DNA from 2 places in the Viridibacillus sp. KH_047 genome. Region 2 is predicted to be linked to the other one. Evidence: predicted binding sites of a transcription regulator. Region 2 holds the regulator's gene; the other holds the start of a gene.

Region 1 (3,424 bases), 810 kb from region 2:
TAATAACAAATGCAGCAACACCTAAAACACCGACAATAATTGTACCGTATACGATTGGACTATCCCAACCTTTATCTCCAGCTGAACTGAAGCCATAAAGTAAAGAACCAAATCCAATTGTAGACAAGATTAATGAAAAGACATCTAGACTTACTTTTCTTGTTTCCATTACATTGCCTAGTTTAAAGATTGCTAGCAATAATACAAGAATTGCGAAAGGCAAGATGATTTCAAATAACATACGCCAATCATAGTGCTCTACAATCCAGCCTGATAATGTTGGTCCGATAGCTGGAGCAGAAATCATTACTAGACCGAAGATACCCATAACAGACCCACGTTTTTCAATTGGGAAACTTGTTAACATAACGTTCATTAATAATGGTCCTAATACCGCTGCACCTGCTGCTTGGATCATACGAGCTGCAATAAGTACCCAGAACTCTGGAGCGAATATAGCTAAAGCTGTACCTATAGAAAACAACGTCATTGATGTAATAAATAAATGACGGTTTTTAAATCGAGTGATAAAGAAAGCACTTGCTGGAACTAGTATACCTCCGACAAGCATATACCCCGTTGATAGCCATTGAACTTGAGAAGCCGCTACATCAAACTCCTTCATTATCGTTGGTAATGCCACATTTAATAATGTGTTGTTAAGAAAAGAAACAAAAGCACCTATAAACAAGATTACTATCATTGCGTAAGGTGGCTTTTTCTGTAATGCGTTACTATTCATATTTTACCCTCTCTACTTTCAATATATTTCGTATCTAGAAGTTTACTTGTTTCATTTTATACTCACGGTACAACTTTTTCAACTAAAAAATTTCGTCATTTTATAAACATTGATATTAAAGCGTTTCCAAGTTAGAATGATAGTACACTAATCGAAAATACAGGTGAATTTATGAACAATCGTAAACGTCAAGTTATCGTTGCCTCTCAAAAGCTCTTCGTCGAAAAAGGTTTTCAAAATACTTCCATCCAAGACATTCTAGATGAATCACATATTTCTAAAGGCACTTTTTATAATTATTTTGCTTCAAAAAACGAATGCTTAATCGCCATAATAGCAAAGGGTCGTGAAGAAGCCGATGTTCGCAAGCATGAGATGCTTATAGGACAGGATCCAAAAGATAAAAACATTTTAGCTAAGCAAATTGCTGTATTGATGCAAATAAACCGTGATCAAAATTTAATCCCCATCTTTGAATCGATTTTCCATTCAGGTGACCCAGAACTTAAAGAAGTAGTAATGCGATTTCATCTTAACGAATTAAATTGGCTCGCAAAACGAATTGTCGATATTTACGGAGAAGAATCAAAGCCACACTGTTATGATGCTGCCATCCTAACTTTCGGTATGATACAACACATGCTGCATATTTGGAAAATTACTCGTGAAGATTCTCTAGACCCAGTACTGATTGTAAAATACGTCATTCAACAGCTAGACGCCATTTTACCTGCTCAAATTGAGAAAGGTGAACATTTCCTTGGCTGTGATTTAGCAAAGTACTTACATGAGAATTTCAAACATAAATATGTAACGAAAGAATATTTAGCAGAACAGCTAAATGGATTTTCAAAAGGTCTTATTGAAGATGATTTACAAGCTGGTAAAGAATATACAGCCTGCCTTATAAAATCATTACATGAAGAAACCATCCCATACTATATAATTGAAGCAATTGCATCACCCTTTAACACTAGCTTTAAAGGGACTAAACATGCTGCAGAAGCCCAAGAAATTGCTAATCTTTTATGGCTATTTTTAAAACAAAATCACAGTTTAGACATATTAAATAGTAATTAGTTAGACAGAAAAAGTCGCTTTTCAATATAAAAGCGACTTTTAATTTCCTTATTACAGTTTATTATTCTATTGAATTGGGCATATTATCATTACTGGAGCAAATCATACAAAAACATCTAGGTCGCTATTTAAATAACGACCTAGATGTTTAAAGTGCAGTTATATACGCCCTCGGAGGGAATCGAACCCCCAGCCTAAGAACCGGAATCTTATGTGTTATCCATTACACTACGAGGGCAATTCATCAATTGCGACTTTTCTATTATACAAAGGAAACCAAAACAATTCAACCATAGGAATTTGGATTCGAATCATTTGACCTTCCTTGACCATAATGTGTATGATAAAGATACAATAGAAGAAAATTGAATTTACCTTTTGAGGAGGATATTCTTATGAACTTAATCCCTACAGTTATTGAACAAACAAACCGCGGTGAACGTGCTTATGACATTTACTCACGCTTATTGAAAGACCGTATTATTATGTTAGGTAGCGCTATCGATGACAACGTTGCAAATGCTATTGTTGCTCAACTTTTATTCCTAGAAGCTGAAGATCCAGAGAAAGATATCTCTATTTACATTAACAGCCCTGGTGGTAGCATTACAGCTGGTATGGCAATCTACGATACTATGCAATTTATCAAACCAAATGTACAAACAATTTGTATCGGTATGGCTGCATCTATGGGTGCTTTCTTACTTGCTGCTGGTGAAAAAGGCAAACGCTTTGCATTACCGAATGCTGAAGTTATGATTCACCAACCACTTGGTGGTGCACAAGGTCAAGCGACTGAAATTGAAATTGCTGCAAAACGCATTTTATTCCTTCGCGAAAAACTAAACAGTATTTTATCTGAACGTACAGGTCAACCAATCGAAGTTATAGCAAAAGACACAGATCGTGATAACTTCATGACAGCTGAACGTGCAAAAGAATATGGTTTAATCGATCAAATTTTTGAACGTAACGAAATTAAATAAACATCTAAAAACCGCTATTCTCGTAAGATGAGAACAGCGGTTTTTATATTGTATTCATTTAATCCTCTGATTGAATTAGTTTTACTAGGCCTTCTAATGCAAGTGCTTCATCGGCACCATCTGCAGTTAAAATAACTTTTGATCCTTTTGCAACAGCCAAACTCATAATACCCATAATACTTTTAGCATTTACTTTTTTATTATCTTTCGTTAAAAACACATCCGATGAGTAGCGATTTGCTTCTTGTACGAACAAAGCTGCCTGTCTTGCTTGTAATCCTGATTTAAGTTTTACTTCTACTTGTTGTTCTGCCATTCGTTTTACTCCTCCTATAATTACTTACATATTCATTATTCGTGCATCTTCATTTCATTAAAGCTTAACCGCTTCGCCTCGACGCAAAGATTCAGCAATATCATCAATTTTACGTAGGCGATGATTGACACCAGATTTACTAACAGTACCTGCTGATACCATTTCACCAAGTTCTTTTAATGTTACTTCTTGATACTCCACACGTAATCGAGCGATTTCTCTAAGCTTCTCAGGTAGTTGATCAATCCCAATATTATGATCGATATATCGGATATTTTCTACTTGGCGAACAGCTGCTCC
Region 2 (3,424 bases):
TCAATCGTATTTAAATGGTCTTCAATGTTGTAGACCATTGGGAAATAGCTATCTACGATTTTATCTATTGCTTGATAAGTGACGAAAATAGCACCACTTTTCCAATACTGTGGTTGATCATTTATTCGCGAACGGACAATATCAAATTCAGGAACTGGCGATTTATGAAAAGTCACAACAAATTTTTCGGAAACGAACATATTAACCTCTTCGGCTTCAAAGGTCTCTCCGTTTAACTTATGTGCAACTAAAAATTGGTAGTCGTCATAATAATCAAGTTTTGGTCGTTGTAATCGCAATAAACAGTCTTCAATAGCTAGTGGATGAAAGTGAAAGAATGTGTCTAGCAGTAGTTCTTCTTCCACAGTAGGTTCATCAAAATCAACCCAATACCATTCAAAAGAATTATTTCGTATTTCTTCTAGCGGAAAATCCATTTTTAGTTCTTGATTATTAGTAATGCCAAGGGTTCGAATCATAGATCGTCCTCATTTCAACTAGTGTATAACTATCCTCTCATAAACGGTATCGTATTGTCACGGGAAGACGTTGAATGAAACATAAGATAAATAATAAAGAGGGCGCTTATGCATAGCAGCCCTCTTTTATATTTTATGGTATTTAGTTATCACTTAGGAAAAGGCTTGATATAAATTTATCTCTATGACTTTTATCGGTTGAGTCTTCAATAGTATTCTGATCTTGATACAGGACATCAGACTCACTTATTGAATTGATGATTTTTATTTTATGCTCAATGGTTTTAGAGCATGAGGAAGTTTTAGATTCGCAATCATTTGAAAATGAATTTTTCAATAAACAATAAGGCATTGCAATGAAAATGATTAAGCATAGTGCGATGCTACCGATGAATAATAATGCTTTTTTCAAAGGAAAAACTCCTCCCTTTCTTATGTTACTTCAGAGGACGAATTGAAATAAAGAATGTTCCTCTTTTGATGAGGATATGAAACTAATGAATTTATGAATCGTATAAATAGAATAAGAAGTATATTAATTTATGAAAGTGAGTTGCTCTAAATGGAATCAAAAGGATTAAAAGTGATACTTCATGCAAGTGCCTTTTTTGCTCCGTGTTTAGTGCCAATCCTATTTTATATATTTATTGATGATAAACAAATTAAGCGTTTGTCCATCCAAGCGCTATTGTTCCAATTTGTTATGTGGGTATTAGTTATTGTATCAGGGATCTTTAGTTTTTTATTAATTGGACTTCCATTCTTAGTAGTCTTTTTGATTATAGGCGTTGTCGTTCCAGTAATAGGTATTGTGAAGGCTCTTAATGATACAGATTGGAATTACCCGATTGTTGGGAAATGGTATTAATACGAAAAAACCGCGATGGCAATTGCTGTCGCGGTTTTTTGTTTGGGCCGAATATTAGATAGGTGAAACGGGTATCTTGAGACAGTAGAATGCTTTTCGTGCAACTGTTACGATGGGATGTCTAAGACTTATGGTGTCTTCCTTAAAACGAGTGTTTTTAGTAATGCTTCGGCTTATCCAGTCCCAGCAAGACTCCGAGGTATGGGGGCTCCTTGAGGCTAAACGGACACCTTTCACAATTCAATGAGCATTTCAATTGCGTGTTTTTTATTAGGCTGTGTATAATGTAGTCAAATATAGTCAAAGATAGTCAAAGTCAGTGATGCAAGCGAGGTGGAATTTGAAATGCGTAATATCTCTGACATAATAGAAGGTTATTTGAAAGAGGTTATCGAATTAAGTGGGAAAGGACATATTGAGATTAAACGGAGTGAAATTGCTGATAAATTTCAATGCGTACCCTCCCAGATTAATTATGTGATAAATACTCGATTTACCGCCGAGCGTGGCTATTTGGTTGAAAGTAAACGAGGCGGTGGAGGATATATACGAATTTTACGTGTCAAAGCAAGTTCAAAGTCAGATTTAATTGACCAAGTGATTGAGCAAGTGAACGAAGGTGCTTCACAAACTATGACGAATGATTTAATTTTCCGTTTAATTGACGAAGGGGTAATTACGAAAAGAGAAGCTAAAATGATGTTAGCAGCTCTTGATCGTTCTGTGTTACGAATAAATTTACCGGTACGTGATGAGCTTCGCGCGCGTATCCTACAAGCAATGCTACTGACTATAAAATATGACAAGCAATTGTAAAAGAGGTGCGAGGGTATGATTTGTGAAAACTGTAAACAAAGACCGGCTACTATCACGGTTACACAAATGAAGAATGGCAAAAAAACGACAAGGCATTTCTGTGAAGTGTGCAATAAACAACTTGATTCTTTCCATTTGAACCTCGACTTTAATGCTGATCCAATTTCAATGCATAAACTTTTTTCAAATTGGTTTGGTACACCGAGTTGGTCAGTTGCAGCACCAAATGTAAATGAGCAGAAAACGCAGGAACAGGAGAATTGCCCTGAATGCGGCATGACATACCATCAATTTTTGAACGAGGGAAAATTTAATTGCCCTGGTTGTTATGAAACTTTTAAAGAGCAGCTACCTCAAGTCTTAAAACGTTTGCATAATGGAGCCGTAGAACACGTTGGAAAAGTGCCAGGTTCTATTAATGAGCTTTATCAATTAAAAAGACAAATCGAGGCAATTCGTTTGGACATGAAAGTGGCCATAGAGGAAGAGCGGTTTGAAGATGCAGCGACTATGCGGGATAATGTCCGTGCTCTTGAAAAAAAGTTGCAAGTAGGAGGTGAGTCTCAAGATGAACATTGAGCACTTTTTACACAATCCAACGACTAATTGGATGCAAGAAGAAGGACAATATGGTGATATCGTCATGAGTACTCGCATCAGATTAGCGCGTAACTTAACAGATTTCCGTTTTCCAAGGGCTTTTTCTGATGAAGAGGCAATGCAAATTGATAAAGCTGTTTCGAATGTATTGATTGATGCAGATGATGAGGAAGAACAACATTTTCAGTTCTCTTATTTTTCTTTGCATGACATGCCTGCATTACAGCGTAAAGTATTAGTAGAAAAGCATTTAATCAGTCCTCAGCTTGCAGAGAAAGAGAGAGTTGGATCGGTTTTACTGTCAAAAGATGAATCGATTAGTGTAATGATTAATGAAGAGGATCATATTCGTATTCAATGTTTACAGCCAGGGCTGCAACTAGAAAAAGCTTATGAAAGTGCGGATCAAATTGATCGTCTATTAGAGCATCATTTACCGTATGCTTTTGATGATACATTTGGTTATTTAACAAGTTGCCCTACAAATACAGGTACAGGTTTGAGAGCGTCTATTATGATGCATTTACCTGCATTAACTATGACAAACCAAATTGGTTCTCTCATAAGTACGATGCCACGACTTGGTATGGTTGTGAGAGGAATGTATGGTGAGGGGACGGAATCGGTAGGCAATTATTATCAAATCTCCAATCAGATCACA

Evidence for each region. Region 2 encodes CtsR, which represses protease genes until heat stress. Its sites were predicted from a motif close to ATGGTCAATAAAGGTCAAACA; they were not measured.
Region 1: a site for CtsR is predicted at 2,135-2,155, ahead of clpP (ATP-dependent Clp endopeptidase proteolytic subunit ClpP). Genes of this name have one in related genera too.

What each region holds. Positions count from the first base shown of each region.
Region 1 is NZ_CM174479.1:699,236-702,659, reverse strand. It holds gene AC3IS5_RS03510 (DHA2 family efflux MFS transporter permease subunit) at 1-742, opposite strand, end outside; gene AC3IS5_RS03505 (TetR/AcrR family transcriptional regulator) at 914-1,822, shown strand; tRNA gene AC3IS5_RS03500 (tRNA-Arg) at 1,989-2,060, opposite strand; gene clpP (ATP-dependent Clp endopeptidase proteolytic subunit ClpP) at 2,218-2,808, shown strand; gene AC3IS5_RS03490 (HPr family phosphocarrier protein) at 2,867-3,124, opposite strand; gene whiA (DNA-binding protein WhiA) at 3,182-3,424, opposite strand, start outside.
Region 2 is NZ_CM174479.1:4,133,679-4,137,102, reverse strand. It holds gene corA (magnesium/cobalt transporter CorA) at 1-479, opposite strand, end outside; gene AC3IS5_RS20280 (hypothetical protein) at 622-891, opposite strand; gene AC3IS5_RS20275 (magnetosome magnetite crystal formation protein family) at 1,042-1,347, shown strand; gene AC3IS5_RS20270 (CtsR family transcriptional regulator) at 1,693-2,163, shown strand; gene AC3IS5_RS20265 (nucleotide excision repair protein) at 2,179-2,742, shown strand; gene mcsB (protein-arginine kinase McsB) at 2,732-3,424, shown strand, end outside.